4 regions of the Providencia sp. 2.29 genome follow, and region 3 is predicted to be linked to each of the others. Evidence: predicted binding sites of a transcription regulator. Region 3 holds the regulator's gene; each other region holds the start of a gene.

Region 1 (5,728 bases), 2.3 Mb from region 3:
ATGCAGGCGCTGAGAGAGCAGTAACGCTTATGAATAGCGGTAGCGACACTATTTATCCCATTAATATAAAATCCGTTTAGCATCACGAGTTAACCGCATTTTTATGGGCTACAGGCGATAACGAGAGGTATTGACCTGTGGCCCAAGCTTCTTCTGTTCGGCTAGATTGCATTCAAGACGCTGGCTTTTAAACGATGCTCTGTCAATTGAGCACAATGAATCGACTTATTTTCCCAATGCTAGAGGGCGACTCAAAATGGCAGAGTACGTTCAACGTGGTAGCATTTAGCTATTATTTTAGAGGATAAGTGAGATAACCCAGAATAATCTGGGTCATAGACGGCTAACAAGCGATTTGTGGCAGATGGGGTTCAAGAGGGGGCAGACCATGAGCCGCTCTAGCTCGGTCACAAGCTTCATTATGAACGCCATCAACCCAAGATTGCTCGAATTCGCGGCAAGGGGTAGGCCTTTGACTATAGATAGCACAAGAGACACATTCACCAACCGTACCGGTTAATGCTGTGCAGCGTGTATTGTGTTTTTGATTGGTGCCCTTCATTGCACTCATAAATGGTGTTATTTGCTCAGTGAGATCTTGAGGAACCGTGCCACCACCACTTTCGCTTTCTGCCCAATAAAATGAGACGCGAAAATAAGCGCAACAAGCACCACAACTTACACAGGGATTATTTTCAGGATCAGTTTTTATTATATGAGTAATATTGGTCATATATAAAATCACTAAAAAATTTTGGAAATAATGACCCGCAGAAAACGGGCTGACGCAACATAGGCAGGAGGCCTAGAATCGTTGCTCAAACGCTATTATCTTACGTATTATTTCCGATTGGCAAGATTTTTCAGTGTTTCATTCTGATATTTCTCATTATCTATACGATAAATAAATTCGATTAGAATTTTAAAAAACAAAAACTGCACCTTAATCAGTCGTGTTGCAACTTTTGGGGTGCAGTCAGTGGATAATTTTATCTTAAATTATGCTAATGTAAATTAGACGTGTTTTAGCTCACCATCATCCTCTTGGTTGTAGATGGTTTTGTCAGTTTCACCCATTAATTGGCTAGTGACCGTGCCCGCTGTCATAGAGCCGCTGACGTTGAGGGCGGTACGACCCATATCAATCAGAGGTTCGACGGAGATCAGTAAGGCAACCAGTGTGACAGGTAACCCCATAGCAGGGAGTACAATCAGCGCGGCAAATGTTGCACCACCACCAACACCAGCAACCCCTGCTGAGCTAACAGTAACAATCCCAACTAATGTCGCAATCCACAGTGGATCAAATGGGTTAATGCCCATGGTGGGGGCAACCATAACAGCTAACATAGCGGGATAGATACCAGCACAACCGTTTTGACCGATTGTCGCGCCAAATGAAGCCGAGAAGCTGGCGATAGATTCAGGAACACCAAAGCGACGAGTTTGAGTTTCAATATTCAGAGGAATACTGGCGGCACTCGAACGGCTTGTGAACGCGAATGTTAATACAGGGCCTGCTTTTTTGAAAAACTTAATAGGACTGAGGCCTGTTACCGCAATGAAAATACCGTGAACGATAAACATCAGTGCTAGTGCGACGTACGACGCTATCACGAATGTGCCTAGATTAATGATGTCTGATAGGTTAGAGCTTGCAACAACCTTGATCATCAACGCCATGACACCATAAGGTGTTAAGCGCATAACTAGACGGACGAGTTTCATTGCCCAAGCTTGCAGCACATCGATAGCCGCGAGCGCTTTTTCACCACGTTGTTGGTCATCTTTGAGTAATTGCAGAGCAGCAACCCCCAAGAAGGCAGCAAAGATAACCACGCTGATAATAGATGTTGGGCTAGCGCCCGTCAGATCAGCAAATGGGTTTTTAGGAATAAATGATAAAATAAGTTGTGGAACAGTTAGATCAGACACTTTGCCCGCATAATTATTTTGAATTGCATCAAGGCGAGCAGTTTCTTGTTGACCTTGAACCAAACCTTCGGCAGTTAAGCCAAAAAGATTTGCAATCAAAATACCAATAAGTGCGGCTATTGCAGTGGTTAATAACAGTGTTCCGATAGTTAAGAAACTGATTTTACCTAACGATGATGCCTTGTGCAGACGTGCGACCGCGCTCAGTATCGATGCGAAAACTAATGGCATAATCACCATTTGCAATAGCTGTACATAGCCATTACCCACGATATTAAACCAGAGAATAGAGTCTTTCAGTGTTTGGTGATTAGTACCGTACACCAAATGGAGAGCGACGCCATATGCCACACCAAAAACCAGACCTAATAGAACTTTTTTCGACAGGCTCCAGCCTTTTGCCCCTAGTTTTGCCAGTAGTATGAGCAGTGCTACAAAGACAAGCACATTAATAATTAAAGGAATATTCATTCCGAACTCCAATCGCAGTTTTTTGAATTATGTTATTAGCGCTGTAAACCTTAAAGGTTATAAGGAATTAGCTCATCCTAACAACTGGTTATATGTTATCAGCAGATAAAAGACAATTCTTATACTGAAAAGTAATAACTTATGATGAATGATGCTTACAGTATATTACAAAATAGATGACTATGTAGACATGCGTATATCTATTTGATTATGAATATATTTTATTATGCTTTCAAATTGGCTATGAAAATCAAAGCTATAACTAACGGGTATAAAGCAAGCACAAACAGCCAAAACGATCGCGATAAAACGTTCTGCACGTTTATTTGACTTGCTACGCAGTAACGGAAAACAAAAACGAAAAGGCAGAGGCCATAAGAAGGGAACTCCGGAAGGGGTGAGTATATCAGCCACTAAATGGCTCATATAACCCAGTAAAAATGCTTGGATCAAATCATTAGGAATAGGCCAGTTGGCCGGTAGCCATTGGTAACAGGCGAGCACTAATAGTAGCCATGCGATTAAACTGTGTGTAAAACCTCGATGGCCACATAATTTGGAAATCGGCAGGGAAAGGATCCTTAACATCCGGCCGGGTATCGATGAAGGGTGGTCGATATCGGGGAGTAATGCCCCCAATAGCGCACCTGGCACCATATGCAGCCAATCACCTTGAGCAAGCTCAGGTGTGATCTCTAGCTTATGTGCCATTATTAATGAGGCGACAGAAAATAGCAGGTGCCCTTCAGCGGTCATGGTGGATAAATTACCATCTGTTTATCTATACAGTTAGGAGGGCAGTATAAAGCGTTTAAAAAGAATATGATAGGGCTAGAAATGCAAAAAACTCTTAGTTATTAGCAAATAACATCAGAGTTTTATACTTTTATGTAATATCCCTATCAAAACGTGATAGGGACGGGCGAAAAAAGCGGCAATAAATAATTAACGCAAATATTTTTCGGTGAGTTCATTAAGTGATGCGAGTTTAACATCCGCTAATCCCCAACGCGGATCATGAAAATGCTGTTGGTCAGGAACAACGATTGAGTGCATTCTTGCCGCTTTTGCAGCAATCATACCGTTAAAGGAGTCTTCTAGTGATACGCAGTGGATGGGTTTTGTCTCCAGTAAAGCAGCTGCATTGAGATAAACTTCAGGGTGCGGTTTACTGTGAGGTAAATCAGCCGCCGAAACAACCGCCGAAAAATAATCACGGATCTCAAATAAGTTCAGTACTTTCTCTAACATGTATTGCGGCGAGGCAGAGGCGAGGGCGATATTCAATCCCATTGAACGGCATAGTTCTAATGCGTGATGCACACCGGGAAGGAGGGGACGCTGCTCTTCAACTAAGCCAATAACACGATCAATAATCATCTGTTCGACTTCTTTTAGGCTATGTCCTTGCCACGGAGAAGCGTGATACCAAAGCTCTACGACATGGTCGATTCGTAAGCCTAGTGTATCGGGTAGTTTATCAGCGATGGATAGGTCGATGCCTAATTGAGTAAAAATTTCACGCTCCCCTTGCGCCCAAAAAGGCTCAGAGTCAATCAGCAAGCCATCCATATCAAAGATAACAGACTGGATGGATAAGTTGTGGTACATGTCAAAACTCCATTCATGTATGTGTGACCTTGCCATGTTTCAAGGTGTTGTATGCAGTAACAGGATTGACCCAATTAATTTGTCACCGTATCAATTCAAGGTATTGCATATCATCTGAAACTGATAGCCCTTTATTGCGATGAGTATTGTAGCAAGTCACTGACTGATTATATATATCGAAACGGTCATCTTTATCTTGAGTGTGAACGTTCCCCAAAAGTTGGATCTTTATGAAACTATTCAGTTATGGATTGAAAATGCTCGATAACATGGCTGAGATATCAACACAGCAATCCATATCCGACACAAGGGAATATGGGAATGACAAGCTCCCCTAAATCCGTCATATCGCGGTTGCGGTCTAAGAAGTGGGCAGCTTTGCCACTGACGACAATGGGCAGTCACGAAAGCGCAAGTTAAATAATCTGAAATTGCGAGTATCCGTATTATTCCTTGTGGTAAATTTGGTGGCTTTATAAAAATTCAGTTATGATTAGTTATAAAAAAATTTTTAGAGGGTCAATAATGAATTACCAGACTGCAAGTTATGTCGCAATCGGCAAGCGTATTATCGGTTGGATTGTTTTTCTTGTAGCATTGATTTCCACTTTAGCGTCATTAGTCAAATTGGCGGGTATGAAAGGGTTAGAAGGAGAGGGTATTAATGCAGTAGCCAATGATTTTATTAAATTAATGGCTGAAATGACGCGCCAAAGTACACCGTTTCTTAATGTCTTCTGGAACAACTCCCCAGTACCTCAAGTTGCCAATGGTTTTTCAGGCGCGAATATCGGCTTTATCATTATCTTTCTTTTTATCTTTGTTGGCTTAGCACTAAGCGCTTCTGGCTTACGCATGTATCGACAAATTAAATTTATTCGTGAAAGCCTCGAAGATCACGTGATATTGGAAAAAGCCAAAGGAAATGAAGTCTCGAAAGAAGAGCTTGAGGCTAAAGTGACGATCCCTCGACACACCATATTTACCCAATTCTTTATTCTTTATTTTTCGCCAATCGCATTCGGTATAGTTATCTATTTGGCATTAAAGTTGCTGAATTGGTAATTATCTGGCCCAGTCAGGCATCGCTGGGCCAACACCGTCATTATTTCTCGCCAATTAACTCATCGATAATGGTACGTGCGTGCAAATAGCTTTTTTCAAGGCCAAAAATATTGGATTGGCAAAGTAGATAATAAAGTTGATAAATAGGTTGCCTTTCGAGGAAGCCCGAAGGTAAAGGCCACACACTTTGGTATCCGTCAATAATTTGGATGGGTAACTCTGGGTATAAAGGCAACATTGCCATATCACATTCTCTATCCCCCCAATAGCAGGCGGGATCATATAAAATACCATTCTGCTCTTGTGTCATAGCGCAGTTGGCAGGCCACAAATCCCCATGAAGTAAGGAAGGTTGCGGTTGATGTCCTGTCAGGCGCTCTTTGACAATATCAACGATCTGCTGAATATCGCCAAAGACCATTCCTTTCTCAGCGGCAATTTGTAATTGCAAACCAATACGTTTTTCGGCGAAGAAAGAGTTCCACCGTTTTTCCCAACCATTTGGCTGAGTGATGGTGCCTAACATTGTATCAAAGTCAAAACCATAGCTCGGTTGCTCTTCCCATTGATGTAGGTGGGCTAATTGCTGGCCGAAACGCCATGCGTTAGTTGCATCAAAACTTTTTAAAGGAAAATATTCTAATAG
Region 2 (5,728 bases), 1.0 Mb from region 3:
CGCCTGCCAATCGCAGGCGTTTTTTATTGTAAAATAGTGAATAAATTTACCATAGAGGGTTAATCTCTTTTAAAATTATCCCTATTATTAGGTATAATCATTAAAAAATTGCCATCAAAATAAAGGTAATAAAAAAGCCGATAATGATGCTATCGGCTGGTAAATTACCATTACTCAATAATTCGGGGAGTCAGTCTGTCAACTAACAGACCAAACGAGCTACATACTGGTATCTATTATCAACGGATATTAGGAAATAAAAATTGATACAATCGCCAGCGGAGTTCCTCTTTTATGACCAGTTCTCGTTTACAAACACAATTTGTTCGTCTGTGGCAACATTTTCAGGGGCAAGACAGTGAAACCACATTGCAGCATATTGCAGATACCCTGTTTTGTTCTCGACGCCATGTACGTACCTTGCTCAATAGTATGCAGTCTCATGGATGGCTTAGTTGGCAAGCCGAAGCGGGTAGAGGAAAGCGTTCTACCCTTCTGTTTCATGTTAATGGATTAGAGCTACAGCAAGCCCAAGCAGAGCGCCTATTAAAAGAAGAGAGCATAGAAAAATTGGTTGCCTTAGTCGGCGATAAAGAAACTATTCGCCAAATGGTGCTCTCCGAATTAGAAAGAAGCTATCGGCAAGGTAAAAATTTATTACGTATTATCTACTATCGAGACTTCCCCAATTTATTACCGGGAACACCTATGCGGCGTTCAGAAATTCATTTAATGAGCCAAATATTTAATGGCTTAACCCATATAAATGAGGAAAAAGGGGAAGTTGAAAATGGTATCGCACATCATTGGCAGGCGATAAGTGATACTGAATGGCGCTTTTATTTAAGGCCTAGCATCTACTTTCATCATGGTAGAGAAATGTTAGTCGATGACATCATCAGTTCGCTTATGCGTTTACGACATTGTTGGCCTCTGTTTTCACACATCCAATCGGTTACCTCTCCTCTCCCTAATGTCATCGATATTCAATTAAGTGAAGTGGATAAACAACTCCCTTTGCTACTTGGTAGCCCCCATGCAGCAATTATTCCTAAAGAGTGGGAGTCCATTGATAATTTTGACAAAATGCCAATTGGTACCGGCCCTTTTTTCGTTGAGAAAAACCTGCCTCAAAAACTCACGATTACCGCATTTGATCGCTATTTTGGTTATCGAGCACTCCTTGATGAAGTGACCATTTGGGTGGTGCCTGAACTATCTGAGCAGATGGTCTGTACCACGTTGAAAATGGACAGCGATAATAAACCTAATGATTCATTAGAAAGCAGAATGGAAGAAGGATGCTACTTTTTATTAATGGATCAACGCTCTGAGCTTTCCAGACGTAGCGATATACGTAAATGGCTGTGTAGTTTTTTAACACCAATCAATTTATTAGCTCACTGTGAATCCTTCTATCAGCGGCATTGGGCGCCTGCTTACGGATTATTGCTACATTGGCATCATAGCCGAATGCTCACACAGTTACCTAAGCCTGCTGATTTAACGGAACTCACCGTCACTTTCTATCATCAACACCATGAATTTTATTCTATTAGCCAAATCATGAAACGTGTGTTGAAAACTCAAGGCGTTGATCTAAAAATCAACATTGTTGATTATCCTGAGTGGTTTAATGGCACTGTCGAGAGCGATATTTGGCTTGCTACCGCTAACTTCTTTAAACCGCTCGAATTTTCTATTTTTGCCACCTTGTATGAAATGCCACTATTGCGCAAATGTTTAGGCTCTACGCTCTCTGAGGCGTTATCAAAATGGCGTCGGCAGGAGCTGCATGTCGAATCTTGGTGTGAAAGCCTCATTGACACACAAATTTTTCACCCTATTTTTCACCATTGGCTAGAGTTGCAAGGCCAAAAAACCATGCGCGGAGCACGCATGAATACCTTTGGTTGGTTTGATTTTAAATCTGCATGGTTTCAACCTACTGAGGATAATACACAGAAATCATAAAAGTTATAAACACTGAGAGTGAATAATAAGGATGTTATTCACTTTTTCTGTGGATATCCATGTGAACAACCCGCTAGTAATCAGGGTATATCCCTTCCCCTGTTTTTTAACAGAAAACAAGAAAACTAATTAACTTCATTAAAAACAATAGGATGAATCAATCACCCTCTCTTTATACACAGTTTATCTTTTCGACTTTATGCTTTAGGAGTTCAAATGCGCAAAGATCAATCAATGTATGATTTATCCACAAGTAATGTGCTTAACTTACCCAATTTATGTGATTAGGTTCAAAAAACTACGTAAGTCAAGCCTGTAAATACACACAGTAATTAAAGTTTTTCACAGTTATCCAATAATTCTGTGGATAACCTAGTGAATGATCCTGTGATTATTATGGGATGAACATGAATAACCTATTTTTCTTTGAGGATTATTTTTTAATAGACTGAATTATTTCCTTATATATCAGCAAATTAAATATCTCTTATAAAAAGTGATATACTATTGCTACCCTGTGAATTTTTTCTGGTTACTATTTAATCGTATTATGCCATTTATACCACCATCCCCTCCTGAAAATGAGTCCGTTTTAATGGCTAGGGCACAAGCTCTCGCTGGCTATACTCTTGGTGAATTAGCGGCATACGCTGGCTTACCTATGCCGCCCGATCTTAAACGTGACAAAGGCTGGGTGGGTATGCTGTTAGAATATTTTTTAGGAGCTACCGCTGGCAGTAAACCCGAACAAGATTTCGCCAATATTGGTGTCGAACTAAAAACCATCCCTATTGACCGAAATGGAATGCCCCTTGAAACCACATTTGTGGCGATCGCACCGCTCACAGGCAATAGTGGGTTAACATGGAAAAATAGCCATGTGTACCGAAAACTCTCTCGTGTTTTATGGTTTCCAATTGAAGGCGAACGACAAATACCACTCGCTCAACGTCGTATCGCAAGCCCATTATTATGGAGCCCTTCTCCTTTGGAAGAGCAATTGCTGCGCCAAGACTGGGAAGAGTTGATGGATCTGATTGTGTTAGGCAAAGTGGAAAGTATCACCGCTCGACATGGACAAGTCCTACAAATACGCCCTAAAGCGGCAAATAGCAAAGCACTAACAGAGGGTATTGGCGAATTTGGGCAAACAATCATGACGCTGCCGAGGGGTTTCTATCTGAAAAAAGACTTTACCGCCCCATTGCTTGCTCGACATTTTAAAATTGATTAATGGTTTTTCCTCCGTTAAAGTCGACCATTAACCCTGCAATACTCGCCTGCTCACACTGTTGTATCGTAACCGGTGCACCAACGACAAAAGCCGCTTGAATTAACTCCAACATTTTTTTGTTTAGCTCATGCTCAATAGTATTAAATACGGCGATTTGTTGCGTCGTTTTTTTGCCATCAACTAACGTTATTGTATAAAAAACACGTTGCTGATTAATCAGCTGCTCACCGAATGTCATTGCGGCAATTCTTTTTGGTATCCCTTTATAGGCTTCACATTGATTCGAAAAAATATTGATACCTTTTGGGCTCGCAGTCATCGCCATAACAGCGAATATAATAATGACTGCCCTAATAGTTTTCTTATACATGATGTTAATAATATTATGATTTAGCTTTAAGCTAACCTTAAAGCAAACCTTTTAGTACTTCATGCAAAAAGAGAGGTTGTTTTTATCAAATTAGATAATGAAACCCTTTTACCGAATCAGGGTTATTTCATGGCTTGTTTCGCCGCGGCAATTGCCCCTTCTACGGCTTTCTTCGCTTGTGGGCTATTTTTCCAGCAACTCGAGCCTGTTAAAGCAGCCCCAGCAATTAAAATGTCTTCATATGATGCTTCACTCAGTTGAGCTAATGTCGAAAATCCCATTTGTTCTAACCGACTTATAACTGTTGGGCCAACACCTTTTACCGCCAGTAGGCACTGCTTATCCGCATCTGAAAACCCCATATCAGCTCCTTATTGAGAGAACAAATAATCTTTTTCGTAATTGGCTTTGCATTATACCTGACGATTATTTTATTATTCGTTTTATGGCTAGCATTATTAAGATTCAATCAAATATACCCTTGCCACTTTCACATTGATTGTGACCATCCCGTGCCCCAAAATAAGTTAGGACTCAGCAATGCAGACAAACACATTCACAAACACGCGCCAAGGTTCACTTCAATTGTCTGATGGCCGCAACTTAAGTTGGTATGAATCAGGCCCAAGAACGGGATTTCCTGTTATTTTTTGTACTGGCGCGGGTATGAGTGGAACGTTAGGCTTTGGCCTTGAGCAACTTGATCCACTTAATATCCGACTCATCGTACCTGAACGTGCTGGGCTAGGCGAATCGTCACAAGATCCACAAAAATCGCTTTCACGTTTTGCGGCAGATATTGACGCGTTATTGCAAGCTCAGCAAATTGAGCAATATTCTGTTATTGGCTTTTCTCAAGGTGCTGTATTTGCCATGGCATTAGCTTTCTATGGCACCCCTAACACTTTATCTATTGTTGCTGGGCAAGATCAATTTGACTATCCCGCGACAAGTGCTTTATTAAAAGCCGATATTATCAATATGCAAGAGCAAGCCAGAAATACACCTGATGCGCTGTCTGATTGGTTACAGAAAAACGTGAGTGCACCTTGGTTACTGGCTTTTATACTCAATAGCAGCGCGACGGTTGATCAAAATGTTTACAATCAGCCCTCATTTTTGCAAGCCTATACTGACTGTATGAACCGAGCCTTTCTTCAAGGCAATTTAGGCTATGTGCAAGACTTATTGATCTCGTTACAGCCTTGGCCTTTCCAGCCTGAAGAGATCCATTGCCCTGTTTCACTGTGGTATGGTGAGAAAGATGAAAGCACTGTTCATTCACCAGACTTTGGTAAAACCCTCGCAACGCGTTTCCCTAATTGCCAACATTTCGTGTTAGAAGATGATGGTGGTTCACTACTCTGGACACAAGCGGAGCGCATCTTAACCCATTTAGCTCCACAATAAAGGCGCCTTAAAAATATGTGGCTGAAATATCTAATTATCACAACTCAATTTCAGCCACTACAGGATAATGATCGGAATAATCAAAAAAGACTTTATTATTATAGTTATAACCAATTTTGCTTTTGATCACCCGTGTTTGCTGTTTAATTGAACGCATATTTTTGGCAAAAATATAATCCAAATGCCAACTTTGCCTAGTATCGGGATAAGCTTCTCTAATCACGTTATTAGTTGAAAAATCCCATGACGGTCGTGGATTAAAATGGTGAGGCTCTCCCCAACCAATAATATCTAATGCTTGCTCGTACTCTTCCGAACCATAATTAATATTTAAATCTCCCCCTAAGATTGTTATTTGACGATCTTCAGTGATTGAAGTTTCAGCCCAATTAATTAACTGAGTAAGTTGGGCTTTGCGATGGGATGAAGGTGAGGTCATTAGGCAGAAGTTGTCATCCGATTGCAGATGAGTTCCTATGACTTGAAGCATTTTACCTTCTATTTCAATAACGGCTCTCACCCCACCTTTAGCACTGAAACGGTCAGCACCGCATCCTGCATCATCGAACAGTTGATATTCACGATAAACTATAGGATAACGGGAAACTATCGCGATCCCTGAATTGACCTGCTGAACCATATCCCATTCACCTTTTTTAGCATTCCAACAATGGTTTGAATCACAATAAGAGAGGACAGATTCATTATATTGTGCGGCAACCGGTGTGTGGTAAAAAAAG
Region 3 (5,728 bases):
TCAATGGCTTTTGAGGTTAGCAGCTTATTGAATAGCTCTTGGCGAACAGGCAATTTAGGGCCAACAGCAGCAAGGCGTTGGCGTGAATAGTGAATACGCGCGACCCGTGCAAGTTTATTCGCAATAATAGTATCTGTGCCATGTTCTTGCGCCATCAAGCCCATCGACACTGGAGGGGAAAAGCGAACAAAGCTATCTCGCCCAAGCCAGATTATGGCAAAGAACTTTTGAATACCGTTAAGTAAACGCAATGGCGGCGCCGGTGTATGCCCTTCACGCCCAGGAGAGCGACCGAACATGACAGAAGCCGGTAGCATTTGGATATCAAGATTCGGATTACTACGATGCAAATCTAAGTAGGCATGGAATACCTTCACCGATTCTTTACGTGGATTAGGAGAATAATAACGAAATACTCTAGGGCCATCATCAATAAAGACGTAAGCCGGTAATTTAGTGCCATTAATGTCATTATCGACCAAAGGATCAGGTAGGCCGATAGATAAGCATTGGTGACGTAATGTTAAAAGGTCAGATTTAGAATGATATGGCAGCACATATAATGTGGGCCGACTGGTGTCCAATTCAAGTTCTGAAATAGGGTCCGTTGGAACGAGTTTGCTCTTTACCAGTAATTTAAGTGGTAAATTCAACGTGTTGTAATATATTTTACGCCATAGTGACATAAATGATTATAGCCTCTTGTTAACAATGCTTCGCAAGCATACCAGAAATCAACTGGCAAATCTGTTACTGACAATTAACTTTGACCGCAAAAAATGATTATTGTTTTGTAATTTTGAGGAATAAATATGGCAAACCAAACTAAGGGATTTACGCGTGTAATTAAGGCTGCGGGTTACTCCCTTAAAGGGTTGAAAGCAGCTTGGGTCAATGAGGCTGCATTTCGGCAAGAATCCGTTGCGGCAATACTTGCTGTCATTATCGCGTTGTGGCTGGATGTTAGCTATATCGACCGATTATTATTGATTAGCTCTGTTGTACTGGTCGCTATCGTAGAATTAATTAACAGTGCAATAGAGGCGGTCGTGGATCGTGTAGGAAGTGAATATCATGAGTTGTCTGGACGAGCGAAAGATATTGGCTCGGCGGCTGTGTTTATCACGATTGGGTTAGCTTTAGTTATTTGGGCGACGATATTGTGGCAGCATTATTTCGTTGGCTAGTCAGAAATTATCGAAAACAGAGCGATTATCGGTGAGATTACTGGCAAATATGGCATTCGAGTGATTTAAGTGTTTCAAATCTTCATTTACCTGTATATACTCACAGTCTGACTGTATAAACAAACAGGGGAACGAAATGAAAGCACTGACCGCTAGACAACAGCAAGTTTATGATCTGGTGCGCGATCACATTTCTCAGACGGGTATGCCACCTACACGTGCTGAAATAGCAGCAAGCCTTGGTTTTCGTTCGCCTAATGCGGCAGAAGAGCATCTTAAGGCCTTAGCTCGTAAAGGGGTGATAGAGATTGTTTCAGGGGCTTCTCGTGGTATCCGTTTACTGCTTGAAGAAGAAAATGATCCTGAAATTCAGGGGCTACCTTTAATTGGGCGTGTCGCTGCCGGCGAACCTTTATTAGCGCAAGAGCATATTGAAAGTCATTATCAGGTTGATCCTGAGCTATTCAAACCACATGCTGACTTTTTATTGCGTGTTAATGGGATGTCGATGAAAGATATCGGGATTATGGATGGTGACCTGTTAGCTGTTCATAAAACACAAGATGTCCGTAATGGGCAAGTGGTTGTGGCGCGTATTGAAGATGAGGTTACGGTAAAACGCTTTAAGCAACAAGGTAACCGCGTTGAGTTAATCGCCGAAAACCCAGAGTTTGCACCTATTATTGTCGATTTACGTCAACAAAATTTCACTATTGAAGGATTAGCGGTAGGTGTGATTCGCAATGGTGATTGGTGTTAATATTGGTCTTATAACCACCCTTCAAAATATTGCTGGCAGATTTTACTGTTTTCTAATATCAACCTAGGTTTGTCACTAGGTTATTAAATTAGATAAAAAGTCTGCCACTCTATTTAAGTGCTCCCTCAGCAAGTACCTACTATCAGCAGTAATTCTACGCCACTTCTTATTTCTTCTTTGTGATAACCGGTTGCTCATGGTTGTGTTCACAATGTTCATGATCCTGGCAAGTGCTGAGTTCGTAACATTCATGACATAATCCATGATTTTCTACCACAGTGTGTCTCAGGTGAAATTGGTGGCTGTTTGCAAGAGACATAATTGCTGTTTCAATTGTTGTGCAATCACTCTCTGTGACACTTCCGCAATGATCACAAATCAACATTACTGAGATATGACTCGGGTTATCGAAATGGTGACAGATAACATAACTATTTGTTGATTCTATTTTATGAATAAACCCTTGCTCTATTAAGAACTCTAAGCCTCTATAAATCGTTGGTGGTTTTGCTTGAGGCTCTACCTCTCTTAATAAATCTAATAAGTCATAAGCACTGATTGCGCCATGTTGCTGTGCAATCAGGCGTAAAACAGTTTCTCTTTGCGGTGTGAGCCGAACGCCTCTTGATTGGCAAATTTTTTCGGCCATCACTAGCAGTTTATCTTCACTCATTTTTTTCATGGTAATTGACCTTACATCAAAACTGAAAATTGCTGTTGTAAACAAGTTTACCATAACTTCATTGCAGATAGAGATGGAAATAAGAAGAGAGCAAAAGGGCTAACATAGAGAAAAATAGTTATTTATCAAAAACAAGAATGAAAATTTTAATCCGCAATATCGGACAAAAATAGAGTCATATTACATTTTAAATGTATCGCTTGAGGTTAATTGTCATAACACAGTTTGGGCGTTTTTCTTAACCGTCAGTAATTGTGAGGCTTTAGGCTAGGCTTTTCTGTTAGACCGATGTTTATCGGTAAACGGCACAAAACTGCCGATTTTGGGATGCTATAACCGTCTACGGTCATTAACCTTATAAAATTAAGGTGTAAAATTTAAAATTATGCATTTTGTTTTTTGTATCTCAATAGCGGTTAAATATTCTATTTAAGATGTCTTATTTAATTAAAATAAAGCGATAATTTGTGACTTAAGGTACTTTGTAAGTATTTTTTCGTCAATAGAAGCAACAATCACTAGGCTATTATGGGGAGTGTCTTTTTATGAATAGTTAAAAGGTCGTCTGCAATATCAATAAACTTCATTAGTGGATAATTAATTTGTAATAAAAAATTAGTAGAGGCATAAATAGAGTAGTATTTACTTAGTTATATATTCTAATGTATTTATTTAGCGAATATTGTTTCACTGCCCGTGACCCACATAATCAAAAATAAATCTTGAGTTTCATATCACTTTATTTTTCTAGTTATAAACTCATACCGCGAGAAGTCTTTGAAATACTTCTATCATCTTCTTTATAGATGAATATCTTTATATTCTCTCACTTCACCCTTAGATAAAGGAATATCATCGTTCACTACTAAGCGACTGCATATGAGGCATGTTTCCCCTATCTATATAGGAGAACAGCGTTGATATGTTTAGGATTATCATGGTTTTTTAAAGGTAACGATTAGAGATAGAGCATTGCTATTGAAAAATTACTCTCTTGAGTGGAGATACATCTTTGTATCTAAGTAAAGTAATGCCATAAGTTTAATTAAAAAATAGCCATTTGGTGAAATTCTAAATAAAACCAAAGGGTAATCATTACACTCAAAGCGGATGACACGAAAAGTAAAGAACTGTTACATTTAGGGTGAATGTCAATTAAGACTTATCTTACAACAATTCAACCACATAGATTTAATTATCTTCTTTTGTGTGTAAACTAGTGTTAAGTATTGTTAAATTATAAAATATAGAATTTTATTTCAGCACGTTCCTTGTTTATAGTTTTATATGTAATGAAATTATTTCAAACAAATGGATACAAATGTAAATTTTTATAAATTATTTACCTTTTATAAATATAAATTAATCCAATTTTGATGGCTAAAAATATGATTTTTTAGCTTTTGTGGTTGTTTATTCTTTTGTCTTGGTGTTTGTAAATATTATATTTTGTTTGTAGTGCTTTTTTGTTGTGTTTTTGACAAAAGATATTGTTGCGGTAATATTGGAACCAGTTGATGAGGATGTTTGGAAATATTCTTCATATTGAAAAAGATAATTATGCTACTACGTTTTGCTTTTAGAGAAAACGCGATTAGATAAAGATTTTGATATCTTCCAAATATAAGAAAACTCCTAACATTAAATATGTTCCTGATGTTGGCTATTATCTTTGTCTAGTTAATAGTTAATGAAATGACTAATTAACTAGGTTGAAAATTTTATCCATATAGCTATTTCTATATTGGCCATCACTTTCCTTTATAGGAATAGTATTTTTATTTTTTACTATAGGCGGTGCTCAGGAGTCTATTACTGGATAGCTGAAAGCTAACAATAAGTTAAATTCAAGAGCCACTAGAACCGTAAAAATACGACTACTTAATATGTGTTTTTGAGTATGTAAGTAGAAAGGGTAGTGCCTTTTTTAGAGTCAATTTTTTTGACTTGCCTTTAAAAAGGGGATTAAAAGGATTTTTTTAACCCTAATGGTGTTAGCTAAATAGGCTAATGCTGATTATTCAAGTTTATATTCAAAATTTTAGGACTGGATTTACAAGGATGTAACGAATTTAAATTTGAACATTAAATAACAATGTCTTTCACTACTACATGTTATAAATACAGAGGTATTTAAAATGTTATTCAACAAGAAACTAGTAACAATCGCAGTATTAGCAAGTTCAATGGTAGCTGGTTCAGCATTAGCTGCTGATGAAGTAGGTAAAAAAAGCACTGAAGTACGTTTCAAAGCTCAATTACGTGCGGCTTCTTGTGATGTAGCTTCAACTGCGGAAGGTTCTGTAATTGATTGGGGTACTTTTACTCTTGACCAAACTAATGGTAAGAATGTTAAAGACCAATTAGGTTCAGATAAAAACTTCAACCTGATCCTGACTAACTGTTCTAAAGCAGCAGCAGAAGATGCAGCTATTTTCGTTCATGCAGAAGGTAAAGAATCTCCACTATTCCCAGAGTATTTTGCAAACACAGGTGCTAAATCTTTAGCAGTTGCATTATCTTCAGGTGGTAAAGATATCAAACCAAACGTAGACACAGAGCTGAAATTCTCTAACGCTGTAGATGTTAACGGTAGCACTACAATTCCTGTATTGGCTAAACTTTTACTGACTCAAGTAGGTGTTGCTCCTGATACATTAAACGTACCAGTTACTTTCTCTGTATCTTATAACTAATACTGATAAAGTTTAGATAATGGCATAAGAGGCTATTTACAGCCTCTTATTATTGAAGATGGAAAATGTAGGTTTAGATAATGCAAACAATAAAACTAAAACAAAGAAATTTGAATTTTTCGATAGATAATCTGCGATTGTTAATTTTACTGTTTGTTTTTATTTTACCATTTATTTCCGCGCAGTCATTTGCGAATGGTGGAGTAGGGTTAAATGCTACAAGATTAGTCTATTCTCAAGGAGAGGAAAGCATTTCTATTAGTGCAAGAAATAATACGAGTATTAACTATCTTGCTAAATTTGCTATAACCCAAGAGAACGGTGGTAAAAATGTTCCTTTCGCAATTTATCCACCTTTAGTTAAAGTTGATAGTAAAAAAAGCCAAGATATTAGAATATTTAT
Region 4 (5,728 bases), 1.9 Mb from region 3:
ACCTGAGTAGTTCAATCATGAAAATAACGGCTGCTTGATTCCAGACAGTTTTTTATTACTTACAAACACGCTATCCTATATAGACTCTAAATATTCGAGTTGTATCTAGGCGGCAGGTTAAACTGCTTGTTTATTCGTCGAAAAGACGCCCAAGGAGCCTATAAACCTTGAGCACTTCAACACGTAACAGCTAGGCAACTTAAAATATAACGAGTATAGACTACGAAATGTTCGCCTCTGAGGTACTTTGTGTTAACGCTGCTTACCAGTTATCGTCGTGTTTTATATAACAGTCATGCTCTATATTATATCCGAATCTTAATCGCCCTGACAGGGACGACACTGATCCCTTGGTTATTGGGGCAAGAGCCTAAAGTCACAATCCCTCTGACATTAGGTATGGTAGCGGCCGCCTTGACCGACCTAGATGATAGGTTGACTGGCCGATTAAAAAACCTAGCTATCACCCTACTTTGTTTTTTTATTGCCTCAGTTTCGATTGAGTTACTGTTCCCGCATCCCGTTCTGTTCTTTTTTGGGTTGGCACTCTCGACCTGTGGGTTTATTCTCTTAGGGGCGCTAGGTCAACGCTACGCCACTATTGCATTTGGTGCGTTATTGATAGCCATCTATACCATGCTTGGGGTGCCAATATTTGATACTTGGTACCAACAACCCGCCCTATTACTTATTGGGGCTATTTGGTATAACCTTCTTACGTTGATCGGCCACATTCTTTTCCCTGTTCGGCCTTTACAAGATGCGATCACTCAATGTTATCAACAATTAGCCGCCTACCTCGATGCAAAGGCCAACTTATTCGACCCTGATCTTGAAGATGACTACCAACAGTCAGTCTATGATTTAGCCTTAGTCAATAGCACCTTAGTCAGTACGATGAATCAGGCTAAAATTGCGCTGCTCAGTCGGCTCAAAGGCGATAGAGGCCAGAAAGGAACACGTAATACCCTACAATATTATTTCGTTGCACAAGATATCCATGAACGGGCTAGCTCATCACACATACAATATCAGCAACTGAGTCGTACGCTACGCCATAGCGATATTCTCTTTCGTTTCCAACGACTACTTAGCATGCAAGCGCGGGCTTGCCAACAGGTAGCACAATCTGTTTTGTGGCGTAAGCAGTACCAACATAACCCGCGCTTTGAAGGTACTTTTGCTTACCTTGAAAACTCACTGCAACTGCTAAAACAACAGTCACCTGCAATTCATGAAATTAAGGCGCTGTATAATCTACTCAAAAATCTAAAAGGGATTGATGTCCAACTGAGAGGGCTTGGCCTCGAACAAGGTTCACGCCAACAGAATAATAAACAATTTGAACAACTCTCAGATGAGTCACCTTCAGGCATCAGTGATATCATCGCGCGCTTCAAGCACCATTTAACGCCGCAATCCGCCCTGTTCCGCCATGCAGTTAGGATGTCTCTCTTATTATGTACAGGCTATCTCATCATCCAATTATTTGATTTAGAAAGAGGATATTGGATTTTATTGACTAGCTTGTTCGTTTGTCAGCCTAACTATAGCGCAACAAAACGGCGGCTCGCACTCCGTATTATTGGCACACTGATTGGGATCCTCGTTGGCTTGCCGCTATTAAAATTTGTTCCTTCTATGGAAGGGCAGCTCACCTTAATTGTTATCTCTGGGTTACTGTTTTTTGTTTTCCGCAGTAGCCAATATGCGCAAGCGACACTATTTATTACTCTGCTCGTTCTATTTTGTTTCAACCTGCTAGGGGAAGGATTTGAAGTTGCTCTCCCTCGGGTCATTGATACGCTAGTTGGTTGTTTTATAGCCTTCCTTGCTGTTAGCTTTATATGGCCTGATTGGAAATTCCGCCAGTTACCGCAGGTTGTGCAAAAAACCATGAACAGTAACTGCCGCTATTTAGATGCGATTTTACAGCAATATTACCAAGGTAAAGATAACAGTCTGGAATACCGTGTTGCACGCCGCGATGCCCACAATAATGATGCTGAGTTTGCTTCTATCGTTTCCAATATGGCATCCGATCCTAAATCGTATAAAGTCACTCAAGAGCAAGCCTTTAGGCTCCTCTGCCTCAACCACACCTTACTGAGTTATATTTCAGCATTGGGTGCGCACCGAGAGCAAATGCAAAATGAGGAAAACCTGATTATTTTGAGTGATGCTATCTGTTATGTAGAAACATCATTACAAGTCATGAGCCTAGATACCTTAATGGATGAGAAATCAGAACGTCTACGAGAGAGTATCACTCATCGCATAGATAGCATATCGACCAGCGATGATGAAAAGACGGTTCTTATTATGGAACAAACAAGGCTGCTGCTTGAACTGATCCCTGAAATAAAATCCATGATCAAACAAATTAATATTCCCGTTACTTCGCCTCTTGCAAATGGCCATCATTCAGCCATATAGCGGATAAATCAAACTGATGAGCGGGTGTCAAAATACAGCGTTAATTGTTACACCCGCTTGTGCGACCTTTAGCCTAATACGGTTCAACCAACGCTGTTGTACCAATTAATCAACTCTTGTTTAATTTGTGTCGGCAGCACAGCACTGTGATAACCTTCGATTGCACCAGCCAACCCAATTAATAATTTGATACTAGGGGAAAAACGACCAAGCTGTTTTAACTTCAAAAAACACGCTTTCGCGCCTATTTCACGTAAATCGTCGGCTTTATGAATACCTATTTTCCCTAATGCCCTTTCAACCGACATATTCATATTAGGTAAATCTTTTATCCGAGTGACGGCAGACTGCTTTTGCTGCCGCTCTTCAATAGCTGAACGATAGGCTAAATCAATGCAGTGCAATAAAAGCGCTTCATTCTCCCAAATCTGCTGAGGTAACTGATAATAGCGCAGCTCTAGTGGGATCCCTTTTTTACTGAAAACTAACCGTTCAAGTTCAATTGATTCAAAGTAGCTCCTTGCAAAAAGGCAGCCACGTAAATATAAGAGCCCATCAAGCGCTAAGCCAACAATAACGTTATCAACAATCAAACAATAGCCGCCAAAATAGTTTTTCTTTTTAAATTCACCAAAACCTTTTAACAGCTGATCTAATCGAGAATCATTTTTTTCCGTTAAAGACATACCCCCAAACTCCTTATGAGCATTCATCTACTTCCATCCTTGTGTGTGAAACTATAAATACCTTAATTTTACAAACAATTAGCAGAAGTACATTCTGAGAGGATCCGCTAAAAACTCCAAGAATATTGCAGATAAAAACAACAAAGTTGCGAAGCGCTTTGAAAAAATAGTCTTGATATTGGATAAATATACAGTTACTGTATATACATACAGTTTGATTGTGAGGTGAACTATGGCTATTTATTCTTGGAACAAGGCAACTGAACATTCTGTTAACCACAGCACACAAGCAATGCCTTCAACACCGCCTATTGATGGCTCGATGCAACAAGGCATGGTGAGTGAGCTGGTTTACGATGAAAAACATCCTATTATGGATTACATTCTACTGCCGATGTTGCGTCAGTTCGGGGCGCAATCTCGTTGGCTGCTTTGGCTAAGCCCCAATAAAAAGTTAAGTCGTCACTGGTTAATGCAATCAGGCTTGCCTATTAACAAAATTATGCAACTCAGCAATATGGCGTCGATAACGACGATAGATGCGATGGAAAAGGCATTAAGAAGTGGTAATTATAGTGTTGTTTTAGGTTGGCTACCGGAATTAAATAAACAGGACTTTGCTCGCTTACAAACGGCAGCACAAGAAGGACATTCTATCGGCTTTATTATGCGCCCTCAAAAAACACATAATATCGCAAGTATCCATTCTGGACAGCAAAATAACCTAAAAATTCACTCTAACTATTATCACTAGCCAAGATTAAGAATATTCTTAGTAAATTTGACATTCGGATATCTCAGACTCAGAAAATACCGAAAAAATAATTGAGATCAATGTGATAGATAATAATCAACTCAAAATAGGATTACGTTTATCTCTCTGATTTATCCGCTAAAAAATGTTTTTTTACCATGATTTTTGCTTGCTCTACTTGTATCTTTTTTAGTTCGTTGTAGACTTTAGCTTGTTAAGGTTATGGCATTATTTTTTACTTTTTATAAATTTTTGTAGATAATGTCAGCGAAACCTAGCAAGTATTTTAAACCAATGGCGAATAATAAGGCTCTTTGAAGCCATGCCTATATTGGATGATAACGAGGCGTAAAAAATGAAAAAGACAGCTATCGCAGTAGCAGTGGCAGTAGCAGCTTTCGCAACTGTTGCGCAGGCAGCTCCAAAAGACAACACTTGGTATACCGGTGCTAAACTGGGTTGGTCTCACTATGAAGATACCAGCTTCACTCCAGTTGATCGTGAAAACACTGTAGGTAAAAGTACTGACCGTGATACTTTCGGTGCTGGTGCATACGCAGGTTACCAATACAACCAGTACATGGGCTTCGAGCTTGGTTATGACTGGTTTGGTAAAATGAAATACAAAGGTGCTGGTAACAACGGCGACCTGAAATCAATGGGTGTTTCTCTGACTACCAAACTGAGCTATCCAGTAATGGACGACTTAGACGTTTACACTCGTTTAGGTGGTATGGTATGGCGTACTGATGTTAAAGCACACCAAACAGGTGAAGAGCGTTACAAAGAAAACGATACTGGTGTTTCTCCTGTATACGCACTGGGTGTTGAATATGCAATCACTCCAAACTGGGCAACTCGTTTAGATTACCAATGGGTTAGCAACATCGGTGATAACGACAACCTGGGCGTACGTCCTGACAACGGCATGCTGAGCGTTGGTCTGGCATACCGCTTCAACCAAGAAGCAGCACCAGTTGTTGAGCCAGCTCCAGTTGTTAAGCCAGCGCCAGTTGTTGAGAACAAGCGTTTCACTCTGCGTTCAGACGTTCTGTTCAACTTCAACAAAGCAACTCTGAAACCAGAAGGTCAGCAAGCACTGAACGAACTGTATAACGAACTGAGCAGCATCGACCCAACTCAAGGTCGCGTACTGGTAGTTGGTTTCACAGACCGTATCGGTTCACAAAACTACAACCTGCCACTGTCACAAAAACGTGCTCAGTCAGTTGTTGATTACTTAGTTGCTAAAGGCGTTCCAGCAAGCGCAATCGCTGCTGAAGGTCGTGGTAAAGAAGATCCAGTAACTGGTAACAAATGTGACAACGTTAAAGGCCGTGCAGCTCTGATCGAGTGTCTGGCTCCAGACCGTCGCGTTGAAATCGAAATTCAAGGTACAACTGAAGTTGTCACTCAACCAGGTGCTTAATTCTTAGCCCCTCGTTCGAATTTCGAACTGAATACAAAAAACCCCATTTCGATGGGGTTTTTTTTTATGCTAAAAATCATCAGCTCACTAAACACAATCTGTCATTGTTACGATTAAATCGATCGTGGTCGAAAAAATAATGGCGGGTTACAAAGCATTTCGTTGGGAATAAAACGATCGTGGTTGATCAACGGGCAACTTGAGATAATCGTCCCCCCCTATTTTTTGGTACTTGAATTCCCTAGAATCGCCTGTAGGTCTTGCTTTAACGAACTCATTTGGCTCTCATACTTATCTTTATGCTCAGCATCTTCGATCAACTGAATGATCGTCTCTGATAATGTTTTATTGCGTTTCACTGCAAGGTTAGATAAACGCTGCCAAACAGAAAAGTTAAGGTCGATAGATTTTTTTCTGGTATGG

What was found. The regulator LexA, encoded in region 3, represses DNA repair genes until DNA is damaged. The targets are predictions, from matches to a motif close to TNCTGTATGTACATACAGNA.
Region 1: I3B46_RS12680 (metal-dependent hydrolase) is a predicted target of LexA. The motif match lies at 3,178-3,197, and genes of this name have one in related genera.
Region 2: mutH (DNA mismatch repair endonuclease MutH) is a predicted target of LexA. The motif match lies at 2,286-2,305, and genes of this name have one in related genera.
Region 4: sulA (SOS-induced cell division inhibitor SulA) is a predicted target of LexA. The motif match lies at 3,318-3,337, and genes of this name have one in related genera.

Annotation. Positions count from the first base shown of each region.
Region 1 covers NZ_CP065420.1:2,748,731-2,754,458, reverse strand. Annotated here, with positions in the region: gene I3B46_RS12695 (luciferase-like monooxygenase) at 1-24, shown strand, start outside; gene I3B46_RS12690 (YkgJ family cysteine cluster protein) at 344-733, opposite strand; gene I3B46_RS12685 (L-cystine transporter) at 1,015-2,406, opposite strand; gene I3B46_RS12680 (metal-dependent hydrolase) at 2,587-3,162, opposite strand; gene hxpB (hexitol phosphatase HxpB) at 3,352-4,017, opposite strand; gene I3B46_RS12670 (YniB family protein) at 4,543-5,082, shown strand; gene I3B46_RS12665 (fructosamine kinase family protein) at 5,123-5,728, opposite strand, start outside.
Region 2 covers NZ_CP065420.1:1,465,208-1,470,935, reverse strand. Annotated here, with positions in the region: gene sgrR (HTH-type transcriptional regulator SgrR) at 295-1,974, shown strand; gene mutH (DNA mismatch repair endonuclease MutH) at 2,525-3,208, shown strand; gene I3B46_RS06520 (hypothetical protein) at 3,195-3,527, opposite strand; gene I3B46_RS06515 (Pathogenicity locus) at 3,701-3,940, opposite strand; gene I3B46_RS06510 (alpha/beta fold hydrolase) at 4,119-4,988, shown strand; gene I3B46_RS06505 (sphingomyelin phosphodiesterase) at 5,026-5,728, opposite strand, start outside.
Region 3 covers NZ_CP065420.1:466,123-471,850, forward strand. Annotated here, with positions in the region: gene plsB (glycerol-3-phosphate 1-O-acyltransferase PlsB) at 1-686, opposite strand, end outside; gene I3B46_RS01995 (diacylglycerol kinase) at 813-1,187, shown strand; gene lexA (transcriptional repressor LexA) at 1,324-1,947, shown strand; gene zur (zinc uptake transcriptional repressor Zur) at 2,114-2,629, opposite strand; gene I3B46_RS02010 (fimbrial protein) at 4,768-5,325, shown strand; gene I3B46_RS02015 (fimbrial biogenesis chaperone) at 5,406-5,728, shown strand, end outside.
Region 4 covers NZ_CP065420.1:3,153,948-3,159,675, forward strand. Annotated here, with positions in the region: gene yccS (YccS family putative transporter) at 250-2,436, shown strand; gene I3B46_RS14815 (TfoX/Sxy family DNA transformation protein) at 2,520-3,122, opposite strand; gene sulA (SOS-induced cell division inhibitor SulA) at 3,355-3,876, shown strand; gene ompA (porin OmpA) at 4,232-5,305, shown strand; gene matP (macrodomain Ter protein MatP) at 5,524-5,728, opposite strand, start outside.